Regions from separate parts of the Paralabilibaculum antarcticum genome, predicted to be linked through region 3. Evidence: riboswitches for the same ligand, from Rfam matches in the RefSeq annotation. Region 3 holds a riboswitch; each other region holds the start of a gene.
The links. Region 3 has a riboswitch for cobalamin ahead of L3049_RS16615 (TonB-dependent receptor plug domain-containing protein). Riboswitches for the same ligand answer to the same signal wherever they lie in the genome.
Positions count from the first base shown of each region.

Region 1: it holds a riboswitch for cobalamin, as region 3 does, so the genes downstream of both, cobA (uroporphyrinogen-III C-methyltransferase) here and L3049_RS16615 (TonB-dependent receptor plug domain-containing protein) in region 3, are expected to answer to the same signal.
Region 2: it holds a riboswitch for cobalamin, as region 3 does, so the genes downstream of both, L3049_RS19755 (TonB-dependent receptor) here and L3049_RS16615 (TonB-dependent receptor plug domain-containing protein) in region 3, are expected to answer to the same signal.

Region 1 is NZ_JAKJSC010000005.1:187,394-196,766, forward strand. It holds gene L3049_RS17175 (AMP-binding protein) at 1-958, shown strand, start outside; gene L3049_RS17180 (hypothetical protein) at 1,002-1,574, opposite strand; cobalamin riboswitch at 1,823-2,023, shown strand; gene cobA (uroporphyrinogen-III C-methyltransferase) at 2,376-3,152, shown strand; gene L3049_RS17190 (sirohydrochlorin chelatase) at 3,155-4,021, shown strand; gene cobI (precorrin-2 C(20)-methyltransferase) at 4,046-4,750, shown strand; gene cobJ (precorrin-3B C(17)-methyltransferase) at 4,757-6,160, shown strand; gene cbiE (precorrin-6y C5,15-methyltransferase (decarboxylating) subunit CbiE) at 6,153-7,358, shown strand; gene cobM (precorrin-4 C(11)-methyltransferase) at 7,523-9,352, shown strand.
Region 2 is NZ_JAKJSC010000009.1:32,426-41,798, forward strand. It holds gene L3049_RS19755 (TonB-dependent receptor) at 1-2,199, opposite strand, end outside; cobalamin riboswitch at 2,318-2,498, opposite strand; gene L3049_RS19760 (PAS domain S-box protein) at 3,276-6,416, shown strand; gene L3049_RS19765 (glycoside hydrolase family 53 protein) at 6,556-7,563, shown strand; gene L3049_RS19770 (ion transporter) at 7,712-8,458, shown strand; gene L3049_RS19775 (outer membrane beta-barrel protein) at 8,513-9,373, opposite strand, start outside.
Region 3 is NZ_JAKJSC010000005.1:41,066-46,728, forward strand. It holds gene L3049_RS16600 (ABC transporter substrate-binding protein) at 1-969, shown strand, start outside; gene L3049_RS16605 (iron ABC transporter permease) at 973-2,028, shown strand; gene L3049_RS16610 (ABC transporter ATP-binding protein) at 2,037-3,074, shown strand; cobalamin riboswitch at 3,223-3,430, shown strand; gene L3049_RS16615 (TonB-dependent receptor plug domain-containing protein) at 3,593-5,663, shown strand, end outside.

The DNA of each region.
Region 1 (9,373 bases), 150 kb from region 3:
TGGTTCATGTATCTATTATCTTGGAAAAACGCCGGTACCTTCTCTATTGATATCAGCATTAAAAGAGGTTAAACCAACTGTTATGTTCTCTGTTCCTCTGATTATTGAAAAGATATACAAAGGAAAAATACTACCTAACATCAATGGAAAAGCATTAACCAGATATTTGTACAAAATTCCATTTTTCCGTAGAAAATTAAATGCAATTGCAGGGAAAAAGCTGATGGAAACCTTTGGTGGTGAATTAACTTTCTTTGGTATTGGTGGTGCTAAATTAAACGATCAGGTTGAATTATTCCTAAGAGAAGCAAAGTTCCCTTATGCTATTGGTTACGGCTTAACTGAAACAGCTCCATTGATAGCAGGAAGTGGTCCAGCTATTACTAAATTTCAATCAACTGGTCCTGCATTAATTGGAGTAGAATTGAAAATTAATAATCCCGATCCTGTTACTCAGGTGGGAGAAATATGGGCTAAAGGGGATAATGTAATGCTAGGCTATTATAAAGATCCAGAAAAAACGAAAGAGGTTTTAACTGAAGATGGCTGGTTTAAGACAGGAGACTTAGCAAAAATGGATAAAAACAATTATCTCTATATCGAAAGTCGATTAAAGAATATGATTGTTGGTGCTAGTGGTGAAAATATCTACCCTGAAGAAATTGAATCTGTTATTAACAACTTCAAGCATGTGGTAGAATCAGTTGTAGTTGAGAAAAAAGGAAAACTAGTTGCCATGGTTCATTTTAATTATGAAGAACTGGAGCAACAATATAAAACAATTAGGAAAGATGTTGAAAACTATGTGGATCAGCAAATTGATGATTTAATGCAGGAGCTTCACGAATACGTTAATTCCAGAGTAAATAAGTTCTCACAAGTGCAAATGGTCATTGCTCAGGTTGATCCTTTTCAAAAAACTGCAACTCATAAAATCAAACGCTTTCTATACTATTAGATAAACAAAAGGCTGATTTTCATCAGCCTTTTTTTATGTCTTCTTATTCATCCAGAGACCAACTGTAAATTAAAGACGCATCTCCAGTAAATTCTTTTTCACGATCAATTTCGGTTTGTTTTTCGAATTCTGGCCCAAAGCGTTCAAAAGCACTGATAAAACCAAAATCTCGATCTGGAATGTCTTTTAAAATCTTACCAACTAATGAGACAGCCTTTTTGGAAATAACCAACCAAGGAACTGTTGCAGCGCCAACAAGATCTGTAACAATGCCAAAAGCGTCGCCAGCGATCCCTGTTTCAATTTCTTTCAATATTTCGCCTAAATCTCTTTGTGCTTTTCTTGTATGTCGTAGATAGATATGCACGTTTAATTCTCGATCTTCTGGCATTTCCCTACTCAAAATATACAATCCTTCGGATCCAGATTGGTCCGTATCAAAAAAGTATTCGTTGTCGTGACGCTTACTCAATTTGAATGGTTCCTGAGGAATGGTAGTGACCATCATTTTATCATTTTCGGTAGGATGGTCAGCGATGATTACAAAGTATAATTTCCAACTTCTTTTAGGGCGATAGATCCGTATTCCATCAATTTCCAATCTTACTTTACTCATGATTTTAGGCTTTAGTTTTTATAAATATAGAGATTATTATGTTGAGGTAGAAATTTTATAGAATTTTTATATGGTTTACTTGTTTGCGCTTGTGATTAGATGTTATGGAAGTTTTATTTATGTTTTTAGACAGATGTACTTGATGTTGTTATTTTTAATTGTTTGATATTCAGGTTGTATTGGTTTGATGGTTTTTGTGGAAGGATTCCATATAGGATAGCTCGTGCGGATCTTAAATTTAAATTGATACATTTGTTACGTGATTTGGCAATAGTAGATCTCTTGATCATCTATTAAAGAGGGAATCCGGTTTGAATCCGGAACTGTACCCGCAGCTGTAATCTCTATACCAAACTCTGTTGCACAATGCCACTGTATCTTATGGAAGATATGGGAAGGCGCAACAAGAGGGAGAAAGTCAGAAGACCTGCCTAATAACAAATATGTTTAATCGATACTTTCGGGACTAAAAGTGAGATTATGATGAGATATGATGTATTCATGCCTGCGGGGCATGCTGTTTTTGGTTCTTACAAAAAGAGCCAACTTTGCAAAAATAAACCAGGAACAAAGAGCGCTCCGCTCATTTTGTATTCCAATAAATTGTGCTGGTTTACCAATAAAAATAATTTCGACAAACAAGTTGACGCAAGCAATTATTGTGAAAACATAGTCTTGTTTCGGAAAGCAATTCAAAAAATTAGAATCCAATAATTCTACTTGTTGATTTCAACAGGTAAGAATTGATATACCCCAAATTTAAGGCAAACCTCCGTTTGCAAGCTTGAAATTCGAGATAATATGATGCGTGAAAGAGGAAAAGTAAGTATCGTTGGAGCTGGACCAGGTGATCCGGAATTAATTACACTAAAAGCTATTCGAGCTATTGAAAATGCTGAAGTGGTACTCTATGACTATTTGGTAAATAAGCAATTGCTAGACTATTGTAAAGAGGGTTGTGAGATTGTTTATGTTGGAAAAAAGAACCGACAACATACTTACCCACAGGAAGATATTAATAAAATGTTGATTGAGTATGGATTGGCAGGGAAAAAGATTGCTCGATTGAAAGGCGGAGATCCATTTGTTTTTGGGCGAGGTGCAGAAGAGATTTTAGGCTTGAAAGAACACGATATTGAGTTTGAGGTAATTCCTGGAATCACTGCTGGAGTAGCTGTTCCAGGAGCCGCAGGTATTCCGGTTACATTGCGAAATGTAGCTTCATCAGTGGCTTTCTTTACTGGTCACCAATGTGCAAATCACAAAACGGAGATTTATTGGGACAAAATCGCAACAGGAATTGATACTCTTGTGTTTTATATGGGCGTAACACAAGCCCCAAGAATTGTAAGAAACTTGATGGCCTGTGGGAAAAACCCAGAAACTCCAGTAGCCATGATTCGTTGGGGAACATTACCAGAACAGGAAGTTCTTAAGGGAACACTTGGGACGATTGTTCAAATGATGGAGGAACACAATTTTAAACCACCAGCAATATTTATTGTTGGTGAGGTTGTGGCTTACTCGGAACAATTATCACCACTAATCAATCAAATGGCTGAATCAGAAATAGAATAGTTATGAGCAAAAAAGGAATTTTAATCTGTGGGCACGGTACCCGTAAAGAAAGAGGAGCAAAAGCTTTTCAGGAATTTGCAATGAAATATGCTGCTCAAACTACCGATTATGAGGTGGAACTTGGCTTTTTAGAACTTTCGGAACCTAATTTTGAAACTGGCGTGAAGCGCTTGCTTGAGAAAGGAGTTAAGGAGATTATAGCTGTACCGGTATTTCTATTTACTGGTGTTCACATTCAAAGAGACATTCCTTATGCTCTAAATAGCTTTCAGGAAAAATATGATGTGAAAATTCAGCTAGCAAATTACATTGGAACTTGCCATGAAATGGTTGATTATAGTGTAAAGCTTCTTGAGGAGACACTAAAAGACAAAAACTGGAATGTTGAGGAAACAGCATTTCTGGGATTAGGTATTGGAGCTTCAAAAGCCGAAGCAAATGGTGATTTGGCAAAAATGACCCGTTTGATTCAGGAGAAACAAAAGTATCCTTTTTCAATTAATGCCTATACGAGTAGCATGACTTATCCTGCTTTGCCTTCGGTATTGGAATGGATGAAAGTTTTGCCTTTTAAAAATATTGTAATGCTGCCTTTCGTGTTTTTCCCTGGTGTTTACATGGATAGAGCATATGAAACAATGGATGTTTTTGTGAAGGAAAATCCGGATAAGAACATTGCAATTGCACCCTTATTAGGTGATACAGATGGTTTGTTTGAGATCTTAAATACAAGGTTGCAAGAGGTCTTAGATGGTAAAGTAGATTTGATTGCATCGACAGATTTAACTGGAGTTGAGCCACATCACCACCATCACGATCACGATCATTGCCACGGACATAGTCATGATCATGGACATCACCATCATTAATAAGAACAGAGAGAATAGTTAGATATGAGCGGAAAAGTGTTTGGAGTGGCTTTAGGTCCCGGAGATCCGGAATTGATTACAGTTAAAGCCTTGAATTGTCTTAAGAAAGCGGAGAAAATATATTATCCGGCAACGCAAACATCGAAAGGAAATCAGGATAGTTTCTCTTTGGTGATTTTGAAACAACTGGATGTTGAGGAGTGCAAATTTGTACCGATTACGGTGCCGATGAGCAAAGATCGATCGCATGCAGAAAAAGCATATGCAGACCTGTTTTTAAAGGTACAGCAAGATGTGAAAGAAGGAAAGCAGGTTGCAGTTGTTAGCGAAGGCGACATCTCTTTCTTTAGCACATTTGCTTACTTGTTAGATGATTTTAAAGCTAACAGTATCGATTTTGATATGATTCCTGGAGTTCCTGCTTTCATACTAGGAGGATCGGCTGGGAGATTGCCTTTGGTAACTCAAAACGACAAGCTTTTGGTTGCGCCTGATTTGGAAAATAAGGAAGAGTTGAAATCTCTTTTGGAGCAAAATCAAACGGTTGTTTTAATGAAAATTTCTAAAGTTCGAGATTGGATCAAGGACTTTATTGCAGAAAGTAAACTACAGTTCTTTTATGGGGAATACTTAGGAACAGAAAAGCAGTTTACCTGCACCGATATGGACAATTTGAAGGATCGAAAAATTCCATATTTCGCCATTATCATATTTTACGGAAATAAATAAAAAATCATGCCAAATATATTAGGGAAGATAACTGTTGCAGGCTTAGGGCCAGGAAGTCCTGAGATGTTTTTGAATCCTGCAATTGATGCAATCAGAGAAGCCGATATTGTGATCGGATACAAATACTACTTTCAGTTCATAGAATCATTTCTGAAAGAAGGAACTGAATGCATGGATACTGGAATGCGTCAGGAAGTGGAGAGAGCTGAAAAAGCATTCGAATTTGCAGAACAAGGAAAAGATGTTGTGGTAATTAGTTCTGGAGATGCTGGAATTTATGGAATGGCATCGCTTGTTTTCGAAATGGCAGAAAAAACAGAATCGAAGGTTGAGCTAAAAGTTGTACCAGGTATTTCGGCATTTCAAGCAGCAGCGGCAAAATTAGGCGCTCCTTTAAGTCACGATTTGGTCATTCTGTCCTTATCGGATTTATTAACCAGCTATACCCTAATCGAAAAGCGTATTAAAGCTGCAGTAATGGGTGATTTTGTTACAGCCATTTACAATCCGAAAAGCAAGAAGAGATATTGGCAGTTGTATCGTTTAAAAGAACTGTTTTTAGAAGGACGAGAAGAGACCACTCCGGTTGCTATTGTACGTCAGGTAGCTCGCTCTGAAGAACAAATTACCTTAACAAACTTACGTGATTTTGATCCCGAAATGGTTGACATGTTTTCAATTGTAATTATCGGTAATTCACAGTCTTACATTTCAGGAGATCGTTTTATCACGCCACGCGGATATTATAGCAAAGAGGAACAAAATGGAAGACCTGGTCCATTGATTATGCAGGAAAGCTTCCGAACCATTGCTGCTGAATTGAAAGGAATGGATTTGCCATTGGAAACAAAATGGATGATGTTACACTGTATTCATACATCTGCTGATTTTGAATTGGCTAAGATCCTAAAAGTACAGAACAATGCGGCTCCAAAACTGAATGAATACCTTCAAAAAGGTGGTGTAATCATTACTGATGTAACAATGGTTCAGTCAGGAATCCGAAAGAAAGCTTGCGAGCGAATGGGCGTTGAGATCAAATGCTATTTGCACGATCCTCGTACAATGGAATTGTCAGAAAAGCATGGCATTACACGTACACAAGCCGGAATTCGTTTAGCCGTTGAAGAGCATCCTGATGCCTTGTATGTATTTGGAAATGCACCGACCGCTTTAATCGAACTAACAGAATTGATGCGAAGCAAAAATATTCAGCCTGCAGGAATTATTGCTGCACCTGTTGGATTCGTAAATGTAAAGGAATCGAAACACAGAGTGAAGAGCTTTACCGAATTGCCTGCGGTTATTATTGAAGGCAGAAAAGGTGGTTCAACATTGGCTGCAACCATTGTAAATGCAATTCTTAGTATAGAAGATGCTTACGATTTAAAACCAGGGAGAGATGTTTAATTTTTACATCATAGGCATACCAGATCGAATGGAAGTGAGCCTTTCTGCCGAGGTGAAAGAAGTGTTGAGTAGTCAACGTTATTTTTCGGGAGGAAAGCGTCATAGAGATTTGGTGGCTTCATACTTACCAGAAAATGCTGAATGGATTGACCTTGTTGTTCCATTGGAAGGTACTTTTCATGCATATGAAAAGATTGAAGAGCCAATTGTAGTGATTGCCTCTGGAGATCCTTTGTTTTTTGGAATTGGCAATACGATAAAACGTCGTTTCCCAGATGCCAAAATGAAGGTGTACTCTTATTTCAACAGTCTGCAATTGTTGGCTCATGAATTTCAATTGGCTTATGGTGAGATGACCATTTGCACCTTAACGGGAAGAGATTGGGTAAACTTGGATCAGGAGTTGATTCGCGGTAAGAAATGCATTGGCGTTTTAACCGATAAGAAGAAAACTCCTTCTACAATCGCCCAAAGAATGTTGGAAGCTGGTTTTGACAATTACAAGATGATTGTAGGATCGAAATTGGGTGGTGAAGAGCAATATTGCACAGAAATAAGTCTGGAAGAGGTTGTTCAAAAGGATTTTGCACATCCCAATTGTCTGATTTTAGTTCAGCAGAAGGAGATCAAGCGAACTTTAGGAATTCATGAGGCCGATTTTCACATTTTGGAAGGTAGACCAAAGATGATTACCAAGCGAAGCATTCGTTTGAACTCGATCTCATTTCTGGAATTGCAGAATGCGAAACATCTTTGGGATGTTGGTTACTGTACGGGTTCCGTATCGATCGAAGCCAAACAATTTGCTCCCCATTTGAAAGTTACAGCCTTCGAAAGGAGAGAAGAATCTAAAGAGCTTTTAAAAGTAAATCAACGAAAGTTTTGTGTTCCAGGCATAGAGGGAATTCACAATGATTTTTTCAATATCGACTTATCGACAATTGAGAGACCAGATCGAATCTTTATTGGAGGTCATGGTGGTATGTTGAATGAAATGATGCACCGTTTACATGAAGTATTAGAAGAGGATGGAATCATTGTTTTCAATACGGTTAGTGAAGGTACGAAGAAGGCTTTTTTGAATGCTGTTACTGAACTTCAAATGGAAATCATCGATCAGATGAGTATTCAACAAGATGAGTTCAATCCAATCGTGATTTTTCAGGCAAAAAAGAAGTTTAACCACGAAGAAAAATAAAGTACAACACAAAGTAACACAAAGGTTTTATTTGGTGTTGTAATAGTTAACCTGTGGTTTAATAGGAAAATAGTTATAAGAATTGAAAGCTATAAAAGGAGTAAATACTTTGTGTGTCTTCGTGAACACCTTAGTGTATCTTTTGTGGTAAAAAGATAAATAAAATGAGCAATATATTCATCATTATCAACAATAGTTTTGCCATGGCAACGGCCGAAAGGATTGCCTCTAAAATGGAAGGAAGCTCTATTGTTTCAGTAGCAGGTTATCCGGGAACCAATAAGATTTCTTCTTTACCTGAATTTTTGAACGAAAACTTTCAGGTAACTGATTTGCTAATTTTTATTGGTGCTATGGGCATTTGTGTTCGAAGTATTGCTCCGCATTTACAAGATAAGGCGAAAGATCCTGCTGTAATTAACATGGATTTGCATGGAAAATACATTCAGTCGGTAGTGTCTGGACACAAAGGCGGAGCGAATGAATACGCGAAACAAATTGCAAAAATAACCAATGGTACAGCAATTATAACAACCGCTAGTGATACATTGGAATTATGGCCTTTAGATATATTTGGAAATAAATTCGATTGGACAAATGAGTATCAGAATACCACGGAGAATGATTTAATTTCAGCTTTTGTAAATCAGAAGAAAACAGCTTTGTTGCTGGATGTAAAAAATGAGGGGACTCAAATTTTGCAGGAGTCATGTCCTGATTTCGTTGATGTTTTCTACGAATTTGATCAGATCAAACAAGAGGATTTTGATTTGTTAATAGCTGTAACGCCAGGTATATATGAAACAAGTATTCCTAGCTTATTCTTCCGTTCCAAGTGTGTTGTTGTTGGAACTGGTGCACAAAAGGGTATTGATGCAGACGCATTTGAAAGTGAATTGAAAGCATCTTTTACGAGTAATTATTTGGCATTTGCATCACTAAAAAATATCAATAGCATTGATGTAAAAGTTAATGAGGAGGCTTATAAGCTGTTTAGCGAGACTAAAAATATTTCTTTTCTTACTTATACAGCTGAAGAGTTAAATGAGAAAGAGGATCAGGTATCCTATTCTGAAGCTGCGCATCGTGAGGTAGGAGCCGTTAATGTATCTGAGGCATCTGCATTGCTTGCGAGTGGATCGAAAAGATTATTGCAAACCAAAAGCAAACATGTTGATGCAAATGGAAAGCATTTTACATTGGCATTGGCAATGGATTCTGAGCAAGAACGAAAAGGGGAAATCTTTATCGTTGGAGCAGGCCCGGGAGCACCCGATTTAGTTTCAGTAAGAGGTAAAAGCTTACTAAAAAGAGCAGATTTAATATTATATGCTGGTAGTTTGGTTCCAAGAGAGTTGACTGATTACGGCAAAACTTCATGTGTGATTCGCAACTCAGCAGATTTAACCTTGGAAGAGCAATTCGATGTAATGAAAGAGCATTACGATCGAGGTGGTTTGGTGGTGCGTTTGCATACAGGTGATCCTTGTATTTACGGTGCAATTCAGGAACAAATGAATTTCTTCGATCAGCATGAAATGGATTATGAAATCGTACCAGGAATTTCATCTTTTCAGGCTGCTGCAGCGAGATTAAAGTCGCAATTTACAATACCAGAAAAAGTTCAGTCTATAATTCTTACTCGTGGAGAGGGAAGAACACCAATGCCTCCAAGAGAACAACTTTCAGAATTTGCCAAATTCCAATCTACCATTTGCTTGTTTTTGAGTGTGACTTTGGTGGAAAAACTTCAGAAAGATTTATTGGTTGGATATCCTGAAACTACTCCAGTTGCAATTTGCCACAAGTTGACATGGAAAGAGGAGAAGATTTGGAGAGGAGAGTTGAAAGATCTTGTAAAAATAGTAAAGGAAAATAAACTGTCATTAACAGTGATGATTGTTGTTGGAGAAGCGATCGGAAATCGTAAAAACAGATCTCTTTTGTATCATCCGAAGTTTACACACGGATGCCGAAAAGGAATTGAGAATTAGTAATGAATAATTATTAATTGA
Region 2 (9,373 bases), on a different contig from region 3:
CTCCTCTATCAGCATACCATTTTTATCCAATCCTCCACCTAGGTGTACCATATGCATTGGCCCAGTATAGGTTCCATTAATTGACAGTTCGGTATGATGAGATGGATTCAAATTCACGAGAAGATAGCCATATTGGTTTGGGCTTCGCAAAACTTTATCCGTAAAGGTATTTTCACCCTGGTTTAAAGCAGTATCGTACTTGCCATTCTGAAGGGTGAAACCCAACTGACAGTTTACCACATGAGAAGGAACCAATTTGTACTCAAAATTTACACCCGCAACATCCGATCCTCCTGCATTGGTTCGCAAGGCAATTAAATCTTGCGAATTATCTGGATTTGGAATGTAATCATTGTAGAATGGATTGTTTAAACGGTTGTAAAACCCTTCCACCAAGAAATAAGATTCCCACTTATTCATTGTAAAATCCCATTCAGCAGAAAGCAAGTAAGTATTCGATGTTTCCTCTTTCAAATTCTCATCTAATTCGTGCGTAATGGTTCTGGCTGTTGATGCCTCAATGTGCAAATCCTCATCGAATATTTGTGGCGCACGGTATCCTCTAGCATAACTTGTTCTGACATTAATATTCTCACTTAGCTTAAATTGCAGATTAACACGAGGACAGAATACACTATTTGAAAAGACAGAATGATCGGCATCATTTTTAATACGGTAAGAATCAAATCGTCCTCCAACAAGCAAGTTCATAAAATTAAGATCCCATTTTACCTGAGCATACGAACCAAAAGTATTGTATCGCTGATCTGAAATCACCGTATTTTCAAGCATCAAATTCTTAATTGGATCGAAATAACCCAGCTTCTTATCTTTTAGTGTATTGTACGTATTCTCGATACCCAACACAATTTTCGCAGGTGCCATTAGAAATTTATCTAAATCAGTAGCATACTGTGTTCCAATAACACTGGCAATATCTTTTGTAGAGCCGAAAGCACTATAATCTGGTCGAGGAACTGTATAGGGATTTCCATCAGCATCCTCAAACATTTGTGTGCCATAATAAGTTTCACGATCGGTATATTGCCCCGATACAAAAGTCGATAATTTGTGCTTCCGCTCTTTATCCAAATATAAATCCCAGGTTAGGCCTCCAGCATGAATATCATGTTCTACCTGCTCAGCAATTTCCGAATTAAAAGGCAATCGATTTAAATGATCTCCACCACGACGATATTCGTTTATAAAATGATATTCTGCGGATAGTTTACTTCTATCTGAAAAACGATGGTAGGCTTGCATACCAGCTCCCTTACTCTTTATTTCAACTAGATTTGAGAAACCATCATTTGTTGCATCCCAGGCTTCTCTTTCTCGTTTGACACCAAACAAAAACATACCTGTTTTTCGGTCATCTGAAATAATAGAAGAATTAAAGTCAATATTAAAATCATTAGCCTTATCGTTAAGGCCCACACCCAATATATTATTTTGAATGTTAAGGCTAAAGTTGTTGCTAATAGGGTCTTTGGTAATTACATTAATAGTTCCTGCAATGGCGTTTGAGCCAAAAAGAGCAGAACCACCACCACGAACAATTTCGATACGCTGAATCATAGACGTTGGAATATGCTCTAATCCGTAAACACTGGCTAAACCACTAATAACTTGTCTACTATTAATCAGTATTTGAGAGTAATTTCCTTCCATACCATTCATTCGCACTTGGTTAAATCCACAATTATTGCAATTGTTTTCGACACGGATGCCAGGAGCAAACGCAAGACCTTCAGCTAACGAACAAGAGTTTACTTGCTGTAAGCTTTTGGCCGATAACATATTTACAATTACAGGCGCTTCCTTACGACTAACCTGACTTCTGTCTGCACTTACAACAATCTGTGCGAGTCCTATTACATCTTCCGATAAGGAAACCTGAAGATTTACGGGAACATTTTCCTGAATCTCAAATTGCTTACGCATTGGTTTAAAACCTACACAAGAAAACTGTAATTCATGTTTTCCGGGTTTTAAATTGCCCAGCAAAAAAGCACCCGAATCGTCGGTTAAAGTACCATTGGTACTGTTGGGAATCGAAACTGTTACAAAAGGAAGTGGGTCTTTCGACGATTGGTTAACTACCATGCCTTTAACAACCCCTCGGTAGTTATTTGGCATTGAAAATAAGCTAATACTCACCACAAAAAGCAAGTAAACAATAGCGCATAATTTTTTCATCATTTTGTTTTTTTGATTAAAAAATATGCTCTGGAAATAACTGGAAGGTGCACAGAAAGCCCAATACGAGCCCTATCAAATAGAATAACTGTACATCATAAACCCTTGTCCCGGAGCAATGATCTCTGTTGCAATGGCAGGTCTTCTGACTTATCTCTATCTGTTAACGCCTTCCCATCAGCCTTAGGCTGACAGTGGCACGTGTTAAAGATGTAACGAGAATTACAGCTACGGGCACAGTTCCGGGTTTACACCGGATTCCCTATTGAGCTTTCGCACCAATTGCAGCACAAATCTATAAACTATTTTGCTTTTAAGTTAAATGTAAAAACATGCTATAAAACAATATTTAAACACTTAGTATTGCTTATTCGCTTGCGCGATAGATAAGAATAATTTGCAATTAATAATGATTAGCTTATGAGATATTACTCACAAAACAAGAGCCATTGGCATTCGACAAAAGCATTTAAAATGCATTTCGTGAGTATGCACATCAACTTAAGAATGTATTGAGCAGAAAAACTGAGCTCTATTCTGCCTCATTAATTGAGTATCGCCTGTGATAGATGCTATTTTTTAGAAAAAAAATCATTAACTTAAAAATAAATGAAACTTATCACGTAAAACATAACTATAATACTTAAATTTTATATATTGATTATCTTCCCCATAAAATGCTAGTGCTCTAAATTTACCCATACAAATTAAACCTATGCCATAAACCTTTAAATCAGCAACTACAACACCTTCTTATATTTTAGACTAAAAAGAACAATCGTATGAAATACAAAAAATAAGCGAACCAAATATGTTATGCAGGCAAAACCTTCTGCTAAATTCACCTACAAAAAACTGCTCCCCTAAAGAAGTAAAGTTTGAAACATTTTCTTTTCCCTATCGTTTAATCATTCATAATCATTGAATCAATACCATTATTAATTGAGTATGAGAAATGAACAGACTTATTTTGCTGCAAGCTCATAATAATATTTTAAGCTCTTAAAACTAAAGAGTCTTATTAACAATAAAAATGCCCTAATTCTTACTTTTGTTTTGTAAAAGAAATCTCTAATATGCCAACTAACTCAAACGATAAACTTTACAAAAACATTATCGATTTTGCGCCCATTGGGTTCTATCAGACCAACCGGGATGGCAAATTCACTATGGTAAACAATGAAATGCTTTCCTTACTCGGTTTTGCAGAAGAAGAAGAATTACTCTCCAAAAACATAGCTGACTTTTATTTTGACACCCAAGAAAGAGAAAAATTAATTGCCAAATATGATGTTTCTCCAAAACCTCAGGTTAAAAATGTTGAGATTAAATTCAAAAGAAAAGATGGAAGTCCTATCTGGGTTTTAATGACCGCCAGAGCCATTAGAAACAAAGAGAACAAAACGGAGAGTTATGATGGTTTCATTATTGATATCACAAACAAAAAGGAAGCTCAAGAACGTTTGAAAGAAAGTGAAAATCAATTAACCTCATTTGTGAATTCATCTTCCAACATGATCTACATTAAGGATGGAAATGAGAAATACCTGAATGTAAATAAGAGCTTATGTGAATTTATAAATAAAAGTGAAGAAGAAATAAAATTCAAACGAGATGAAGAAATACCAAACAATCCTTTTCAGCTCGCTTCTAATCCTACCTATGAAAATGCACTAAGCAACAACGAAATAAATCGAAAAACAGTTCAGATTAAGGATCGCATTTTTGAGTTATCTAACTTCCCAGTTAAAGTTGATGGAAAAATAAGATTCGGAGGTATTTACAGAGACATTACGGAACGAACAAAACAAGAAAACATTCAACACTTTCTTTACGAGATATCAGAATTGTCATTTACAGAAAACTCGCTTTCCAATTATCTGGAAAAGATTCATCAGGAAATTAAAAAACTGATAAGCGCCGATAATTTTTACATTGCCATTTATCATTCTGAGTCTCAAGAATATTCCTTCCCGTACTCCGTTGATGCCTATGCCACTTACCCAGAAAACTACACCTCCAAATTAAAAGGCAGCCTAACCGATTTGGTGCGTCGGAACAGAATCGGTAAAATTATTGTTGGCAAAGAACAAGAACAAGTTTATGCCGATAGTAATGCGCAAGTAATTGAAGAACCCTCTGCTGCATGGATGGGTGCGCCAATCATCAACAAACTAACCAATCAATCCATTGGAACCATTGCAGTACAGGATTACAATAATCAGGACGCATATTCTGAGAATGATCTTAAAATTTTGGAAATCATTGCCCACAATATCGGTGCGTTTATTAAGCGTGTAAAATACATCGAACTGTTGAAAAATGCCAAAGAACAAGCGGAAGAAAGCCAATTGGTATACGAAGCGCTTTTTAACGAAAACGCATCGGCTATGATATTAGTTGATGCTAAGAATTCAAAAATTGAAGATGCAAACCAATCTGCTTGCAACTTTTACGGCTATACCAAACAGGAATTATTAACTCTTTTCATTCAGGATCTTAGCACTGATTCGTCTTCGTTTATAACAAGTGAAATTAATAAAACAACAAAATGTGAGAACTATAACGCAGAATACAAGCACAAACTAGCAAACAATGAAATACGAGATGTAGAAGTGTTTAGTGGGAAAATGATACTTCGTGGTAAGTCTTATATCTATTCAATTATTAATGATATTAGCATCCGTAAAAAGAATGAATTGGAAATTCAACGTCTCTACACAGCTATTGACCAAAGTCTTTCCCCAATTGCACTTACCGATTTAAATGGCATTATCACTTATGCAAACCCTGGCTATTCCTACACTTCCGGATATTCAAACAAGGAACTCATTGGTCAGTCCACAAGCATTCATAAATCGGACGAAACACCAAAAGAGGTTTATGAAGATCTATGGCATACAATTACAAAAGGTGAAATTTGGAAAGGTGAAATAACCAATAAAAAAAAGAATGGAGAACGCTATGTTGAACAAGTGATTATTTCACCTGTTTTTGATAAAAATCATAAATTGTTACAATTTATAAAAGCTTCTCGTGACATTACAAAAGAGTTGAAAATCAAAGAAGAATTGATTAGAGCGAAAGAAAATGCAGAGGAAAGTGATCGTTTAAAGTCAGCATTTTTAGCCAATATGAGTCATGAAATAAGAACACCAATGAATGGCATTTTAGGCTTTACAAACCTATTGCAAGATTCCGATCTTACGGGAGAAGAAAAAGAGGAGTTCATTAACATTATTAAACAAAGTGGCGATCGACTTCTAAATACTGTGAATGATTTAATTGATATTTCGATAATTGAAGCAGGACAAATTAAAATCTCGAAGACTGAATTAAATATTACCAAACAAATAGAAAGTTTGCATTCCTTTTTTAAACTGGAGGCTGAACAAAAAGGGATACAACTAGAATTTCTTACGAAATCTGAAAATAAAGATTTAGTAATGGAAACAGATAAAGCAAAATTCGCCTCTATTCTTACAAATTTGATTAAAAACGCCATCAAATTTTCAAAAGAAGGGACAATACAAATTGAATGTGAATGTTTAGCAGGAAAAAATAAAGGACTTGTTAAATTTTCTGTAAAAGACCAAGGCATAGGTATTTCACACGACAAACTCGATCGAATTTTTAATAGATTCGAACAAGAAGATAATACAAATTCAAAAGGTTATGATGGATCAGGAATTGGTTTGTCCATTGCAAAGGCTTACGTAGAAGCATTAGGAGGCCAAATTTGGGTTGAGTCTGAAAAATCAGAAGGTTCAAACTTTCAATTTACTTTACCGCTAAATTCGCAAACGCAATCAACATTACATACTGAAGAACAGGATGATAAACAGCCTGCTAAAAATGGGGTTAAAATACTAATTGCCGAGGATGAAGTAGAAATTTCTAAATATTTATCAATTATTCTTAAAGACATAAGCAGCGAAATAATACTTGCAAAAAATGGGGCTGAAGCCCTTGAAATATTCATTACCCAAAGTGATATAGACCTTATTTTAATGGATATTAACATGCCTGTAATGGACGGATATGAAGCTACACGAAGAATTAGAGAAATGGATAACAACATTCCTATTATTGCTCAAACCGCTTATGCACTATCAAACGATAAGGAGAAAATGCTTTCTTCTGGTTTTAACGAATACATTGCTAAACCAATAAATAGAAATAGACTAATTGAAATGATTAAAATATTAACACGATAAACATACAACAAAAGCATTTGAAATGTAATTCGTAAGTTTATTAACTTTGCATAAGATATTTACAACCCATATGCCACGATATTACATCTTTCTCCTTTGCATGAGCATGGTATGCTTATCCTGCTCAAAAAGTGATAATTTGGAAAATGAAATCATTTCCGACGCTAATGAATTTATTCGTGGAGTAGACATGTCCTTTTTGCCACAAATGGAAGAAAACGGCGTTTTGTATCGTGATGGAAATAATAATTTAGATGCATTGCAAATTTGCAAGAATAATGGAGTGAATACCATTCGCTTGCGAATTTGGCACTCTCCAACGAACAATCACTCCTCTTTACATGAAGTGAAATTGCTTAGCTCTAGAATTAAAGCATTAGGCTTAAAAGTTTGGCTAACGGTTCATTATTCAGATACCTGGGCCGATCCAGGAAAGCAAGATATTCCGGCAGTATGGAAGAGTTTGAATTTTGAAAACCTCACGGACAGTGTGTACCATTACACGACTGAGATTATGCAAGAAATTAAGCCCGATTACATTCAAATAGGGAATGAGATCAACCTCGGTTTTTTACACCCATACGGGGATGGATACAACCATAAAGAACAATTTATAAGCCTACTTGCAAAAGGAATTCAAGCTGTCCGCGATCACAATTCCAATACGCAAATTATGCTTCATTATGCTGGAATAAATAAGGCCAGTTCTTTCTTTACAGATTTGACTGCGCTCGATTACGATATTATAGCACTCTCTTACTACCCTATTTGGCACGGCAAAGATTTAGATCAGTTGGCAACAACTCTTACTAATCTGAACAGTCAGTTTGGTAAAAAAGTACTGATTGCCGAAACGGCTTACCCTTTTACACTTGAATGGAATGATTGGACTAATAACATTATTGGTTCTAACGACCAATTAATTCCAGAATATCTAGCAAATCCTCAAGGACAAAAAGACTTTTTACTAGCTATTCGTAAAGCTTGCAAAGATAACCAAACACTTGGCTTTTGTTATTGGGGTGCTGAATGGATCGCTTTCGATGGACCCGAATCAAAGAATGGTTCGAGCTGGGAAAACCAAGCTCTATTCGATTTTAACAATACTGCATTGCCAGCTTTTAGGGCGTTTAATGACGAAGAATGAGATTCTCATTCATTAATATCCTACTTATCTAATAGACAAAATTATTTGAAATGTAATTCATAAATTCCACTTTCATTAGTTCCATAATTATTGATTAATTTTGATCCCATTCAGATAAAAAATCAAATAAATTATCTAAAAAAACAACATGAGAAATAAGTTAAGATTGATAGTTGAAGATAATACAAGCCATTTAGGTAGAATCTTTGATTATTTTATTCAAACGCTAATTTTACTCTCTCTAATTGCCTTCTCGATTGAGACACTTCCAAACAACAGTTTAGAAACTAAAAACATCTTATCTCTAATAGAAATTACTTGTGTGAGTATTTTTTCCGTTGAGTATATACTTAGAATATTTGTCGCCAAAAAACCTTTACAATACATTTTTAGTTTTTATGGAATAATTGATCTCCTTGCTATACTGCCTTTTTATTTAAGAGCTGCCATTGACTTAAGAGCACTAAGAGCATTTAGGATTTTTAGAATCTTTCGAGCTTTAAAATTAATTCGATACAATAGAGCGCTGCGCAGGTTTCATATTGCTGCTAAAATCGTTAAAGAAGAAATTGTTCTATTTTTTATTGTAACTGGAATTTTAATATTCCTTACTGCTTCTGGAATATACTTCTTTGAAAATGAAGCACAACCTGATGTATTCAGTTCAATATTTAGCAGTTTTTGGTGGGCAATTGTTACTCTAACCACAGTTGGTTACGGTGACATTGTACCAATAACACTAGGAGGTAAAATATTTACTTTTTTCGTATTGATAATTGGAATTGGAGTTGTTACCGTACCAGCTGGTCTTGTTGCAACTGCCCTGACAAAAGCCAGAGTATTAGAAGAGGAAGAAATTAATAAAAAAGCCCCACACAAAGTGCAGGGCAGGTAATTAGTAGGTAAATGAACCCCGTATGCGGTTCGGTATTAAAAAACTATATTCCCTTTAAAAATCGTATCGAATACCCGTAAATATGCCAATAGAATAAGGCTTGTACTGGTACTGATTACTTTTATTTATTGAGTTCAGATAATATTTCATAGATGGTTCCAGGCCAATTTGTAATTTTGGACTCAATCGGTATTCCAAACCAAAGCTAAATTGCGAACTAAAATTCGTGGTTCGAATACCATCTATTTCTCCTATTTTCCGATTTCCTTCCGACTGATCGTAAACACCATTTCCAACAATCAAATTAGCGCTTAAGCCTCCAGATACAAACATGCCTACCCTTTTCTGCACCAAATTGTAACGCATTAAAAACGGTATTTCAATAGACTTAAAAGTTTGAATTAGGTAATCGGATGAAACATAGCTGCTGGTATATTCATTCATAGCAGCATCCTTTGCGTTTCCAGCACTCAATTTAATTGCTCCGGCCGATGTCTGAGCTGGGTAAACTGCAACTCTCTCCATATTTTCTTCTCCTGATAAAGGAGCATCAGCATAAAGTAAACCACCGCCACCACCCGAACTCATGTCCTGACCAAAACGGTTGTACACGATTCCTGTTTGAAAAGCTATTTTCTCATTCATTGCATAATTTACCTTCGCTCCCCCACCAACACTCCAAATTCCTTTTTCGGTGTTACTTCCTTTACTATCTCCCGAATAGGAAGAAAAACTAGAAGAAACTTGACCGATTACAGACCATCTATTTTCTTTAATCTCCTTTTGTTTTAGCTGTTCAATAGCCAATAAGTTCTTCTGTATTTGTATTTCATCCGCTAAAAGCGATAAAGAAGGTTCTTGCTGAAACTGGCTTGTATTTGGCAACAATTGTGTTGGCAAATCGAAATCGGTATT
Region 3 (5,663 bases):
CCTTGGAACAAAGGGAAAGTATTTCAAAAGTACTATTTAAAGAATCGTGGTGAAGAACTGAAAGATACAGTTCCAAGTGATGGTTTATTGGTTGAAGTGCCAATAAGAAGCATTGCTGCACTATCGAGTACCCAAATTGGGATCCTAAAATTTTTAAATGTTCAAGATAAAATTGTAGCGGTATCTCTTAAGGATCGTATTTATGATGAGGACTTGAATAAAAAGGCGCAAAATGGCGAAATACAAGCTGTTGGTCATTCCGAGACGTTAAACTTTGAGAAGATTGTAGAGATTGATCCAGAATTGGTAATGGTTGCTGGTTTTATGAAAATCTCCGAAAGGGAAACCAAATTAATGCAAGCGGGTTTACCTGTTGCCTATAATATCGAATGGATGGAATCTTCACCATTAGCAAGAGCTGAATGGGCAAAATTCATTGCAACTTTTTTTAATAAAGAAGCAGAAGCTGAAAAGCATTTTAAGGAAGTTGAAGATCGCTATAATGGGCTTAAAAAGTTGGTTTACGAAGTAGAAAATAAGCCATCCATATTGTCTGGGTACAATTTTAAGGGAACTTGGTATATGCCAGGAGGCCAATCGTACTTAGGGCAATTTTTACGTGATGGGAAAGCAGATTATTATTGGTTCTCAGATAGCACAAGTGGTAGTATTCCTTTAAGTTTCGAAGTGGTATTCGATAAGCAAGGTGAAGCAGATATTTGGTTTGGTCCGGGACAATGCAAAACATTGGAGGATTTGAAAAACTTAGATGATCGTTATACCTTATTTAAGCCATATAAAACTGGAAATGTTTTTTGTTATACGAAAAGAATGAACAGCCGTGGTGCCAATGATTGGTTTGAATCTGGTGTAATGCAACCCGATGTTGTTTTTAAAGATGCAATTAAAATATTACATCCTGAATTGTTACCAGATTATGAATTGTATTATTATCAGCAATTAAAATAAGATATGATATTGAAGAAAGGTGGAAGTTGGTTATCGCTCCTATTTGGGATTTTATTTCTGATTATTATTGGGGTTTTTCTTCTCGATTTGATTTTTGGAAGTGTAAACATTCCTTTTGAGAAAGTATTTGCAATTCTTTCGGGAGGAGATGTGAAAAACTCATGGAATTATATTGTTCTTAATTTCCGTTTACCAAAAGCAATCACGGCAATTATTGTTGGTGCAGGACTTTCTGTAACCGGGCTTATGATGCAGACTTTATTTCGCAATCCTTTGGCTGGTCCATATGTTTTGGGAATTAGTTCTGGTGCAAGTTTAGGCGTTGCTTTAATGGTTATGGCATCGGCAATTGCTCCTGTTTTATTTGGAGCTATTTCTGCATTTTTGGGAAGTTGGGCCTTAGTTGTATCAGCAGTTGTAGGAGCATCTCTTGTGTTTATGCTTGTGGCTTTGGCTTCTATTCGTATTTCCGACAGTGTTTCTTTACTGATTATTGGAATCATGTTTGGAAGTATAACGGGTGCTGTAGTAAATATTCTCCAATACTTTAGTGATCCGGAGCAAATTCAAAGTTTCATAGTTTGGACATTTGGAAGTTTGGCAGGTGTTACCTGGAACGAAATGCAGGTTATGGCCCCAATTGTTTTTTGCGGTTTAATTATAGCATTCTTTCTGATTAAGCCTTTGGATGCCTTGTTGCTAGGGGAGAATTATGCTCGCGGCGTTGGAATATCAGTTAATAAAACACGAATTGCAGTTATCATTAGTACGGCATTAATTGCAGGAACCTTAACGGCATTTACAGGACCTATAGCATTCGTTGGTGTTGCGGTACCGCATATCGCACGTTCTATTTTTAGGACAGCAAGCCATAAAGTATTAATGCCAGCAGTCGTTTTAATAGGTGCGGCTATCATGTTGGTTTGCGATATCATTTCACAAATACCGGGCAATCAAAATACCTTACCAATTAATTCAGTAACCGCTTTGTTTGGAGGACCAGTGGTGATTTGGGTAATCATGAGAAGTAGAAATGTAAAGGCATCTTTTGCTGGATAATTGAGCGTATGAAAGCAGAAAAAAAAGAAATTCAAGATATATTGGTAACACAAGATCTTTCCATTGGTTACAAGCAAGGAAAGAAGGAAAGTTTGTGTTTACTTTCTGATGTAAATCTAACCATCAGAAGGGGTGAAATGGTATGCCTTTTAGGACCAAATGGAGCAGGGAAATCTACTTTAATGAGAACCATTGCTGGTATTCAACCTCCATTGGCTGGATGTACTTTAGTAGAAGGGATTCCTATTAAGGATCGAAATTATAAAGAGATTGCTCAATTGTTAAGCATCGTTCTTACCGAGAGAATTAATGTTGGGAATCTGACCGTTTACCACATAGTATCTTTAGGGCGTCATCCTTATACTTCATGGATGGGGAAATTATCTAATGAGGACAACGAGAAGATTAAGTGGGCCTTGGAACAAGTAGGCTTGTTGCATTATGCTAATAACTTCATTAATGAATTAAGCGATGGTGAGCGACAAAGGGTAATGATTGCAAAAGCTTTGGCTCAAGACACACCACTAATCATGTTGGATGAACCAACTGCGCATTTAGATTTACCAAATAGAGTAGAGATTATGCGTTTATTGCATCGACTGGCTCGGGAAACTAATAAAGCCATTCTTTTATCTACACATGAATTAGATTTAGCACTTCAAGCCGCCGATTTAATTTGGTTGATGTCACGTAATGAACCCGTTAAGGTTGGAGCTCCTGAAGATTTAGTCCTGAATGGAAGCATTGAAGGAACATTTCATAACAAATCCTTTAATTTCGATCGCAAAACGGGAAACTTCATCATGAATTATCAGAAAAAGCAATCTATACAGCTTTTGGGTAATGATGTAATGGGCTTTTGGACACAAAGAGCTTTGTCTCGTGAAGGTTATCAGGTTAGCTGTGAGCAAGTAGGAGATTGTTGTGTTAACCTATTGGAGGACACAATGGAATGGGAAGTAAAGCAAAATGGAAGTACTATAAAATGCGTGAGCATTCAGGAATTACTTTTTTATTTAAGAAATAGTTTGTCGAAAGAAAAATAGACAATTTCCAAATGGTATTTTATTTGGTGAAAAGGAGACATTTCAATTTTGGAATGTCTCTTTTTCATTTAGCTAACTGTATTGTGTCTTGATTTGGATTATGTTTTAAAATAGATACTAAAGAAGAGATTAATTAATCTGATTTTATATACATTTGCACCGCATTTGGCTCCCAATACTCTTCTTCGAAGAGTGGGATGAAAAGGGAATTCGGTGAGAATCCGAGACTATACCCGTAGCTGTAAGTTCTAAAACAGCTTTTTGAATTACTCCTTGCCACTGTTTCGTTTTATCGGAATGGGAAGGCCTCAAAAAGTAGAACAAGTCAGAAGACCTGCCTTTGCAATCAATACAAGTCATTGCTTTCGGGAAAAAGAGCAAGTGAACGAAAACTTTATCAATATCGATAATAGGGATTGCTTTGTCATAACTGGTCCTCTATGTCATGTTCTAAATTTTCTTTTCGCTCCCTGTCTGCATTGCATTAGTTAAACTTATTTTCATTTAATCTTAAAGACATGAAAAGAACATTTTTAACGGCTTTTGCATTGCTATCACTATTAAATTCTGCAGTAAAAGCTGATGAAGTTCCAAACCCAACAGATGATAAAGGGGTTGTGAAACATCTAAACCTATCAGAAGTGAAGATAAACGCTTCACGTGTGAACTCGAAAATCAAGGATCTGCCTCAAAAGGTTGAGGTTATTACCAAAAGAATGATCGAAGCATCTCCTGCTAGTGATGTTGCAGGTTTGTTGAAAAATGCTGTGGCAATTGATATACTGCAATATCCTGGTGTATCGGCTGTTGTTAGTATGCGCGGTTTTACACCATCTCCATCGGTAAAGTATACTAGTATTTTAGTGAACGGAAAACCTGCAGGAACTGAAAATATTGCTAGTATCGATCTTGCAAATGTTGAGCGGGTTGAAGTTTTGAGAGGGCCTTTTTCAGCTCAGTATGGTTCTGATGCAATGGCTGGTGTGATTAATATCGTGACCAAAAACAGCACGGGCGAATTATCTGGCAAAGTTACTTTTGAGTATGGTAGTTTTGCAAGTTCGAAAGCAAATTTCAATATCGGTGGTTCACTATCCGATGCATTGGATTTTGATCTAAGTTACGCTATACAAAGTCAGGATAAGGATTACAAAACTGGAGATCGTAACCTTTATGATGAGGAGTATGCAAAATCGATTTTGGATCCATCTACTTATGGCGGAAGAATGGAAAATACTCAGTTTCAGACATCAAATTTTGATGCTCGTGTGGGGGTTAAACTAGCCGAAAATTGGAAACTTAATCTAAATGGAGGCTATTATGCTGGGAACGGTATTGAAACACCTGGTAATTTCTGGCATACAGAAGGTATGGATTCAAAAGATATTGAACGGTATACCGCTGGATTTGATGTTTTGGGAAGTATTGGGAATCATAAAATTACCTTTTCTCCATTTTATTCAGATGAAGACAACAAAACGGTAGATGTTGGTTCGGATGGTTATGGCGATTTTGAGAGTGATTACAAAAATTATGGATTTCAGTTATATGATACCTATGCCTTTGATGTGCATTCTGTTGCCTTGGGGATTGATAATAAAACTCAGAAATATGAAAGTTCTAATTTCGATACTGCAGGTGTATTAGAAGCTCCTTATCAACCAGATTACAATAATATTGCTACTGGAATTTTCGGACAAACTCATTTTAAATTTTTGAATGAAAAACTTGATTTGTCAGTAGGTGCAAGGGGAGATATGATAAAATTTGAACTGGAAGCAGACAAATTGTTGGCGAACGATAAAAGCTCTGAAGATTATTGGGTTTTTACTAAAAACATTGGTGTGAAGTATCAGTTGACTAAAGATCTGTCAGTACATTCTAGTTGGGGAGATGCTTTTTTAGCTCCTAAGGCATATCAGGTAGCTGGTTTCTATCAAAGAGGTACAGTAAAAACAATTGGAAATGCAGATTTGAACCCGGAAAAATCAAATACTGTTGATGTGGGATTTGCTTTTAAAAATTTCAAAAAAGGAATTAATTTTGATTTGACTTATTTCAACACCTACCATAAAGATAAGATTGTGAGAAGCAGTTTGCAGAATGGTGATATAACCTACATCAATGCAATGAAGTCTGAAATGGATGGTTTAGAGATCGTAGCATCGTATGATTTTGGGGCTGTGCAAGACTACGATTATTCTTTGCGTGTATATTTGAATTACACTCATCTTTTTGATGCTGATGTAACTTATAAAGATGCTACAGGTCTTACTCAAACAGGAGAAATGCGATATGTGCGTGACAATACTGCAACATTTGGAGTTGAATTCGATAATTTGAAAGGTTTTTCAACCCGTTTAAGTGGTCGCTATATTGGACATCGATACGAGAACAATTACATGTATGTAGCTGATTATTCAAATTGGCCAACGGTAAGTAAAGCGCCAATTGTTTACAATGCAAAGGAAGTTAGACCAGATGTACTTAATAAAGCTTTGTTACGCCATCCTGTATCTTATGTGTTTGATTTTTCTGCAAGTTATTCATTTAATGAAAAATACACATTAGGATTGACGCTAGCCAACT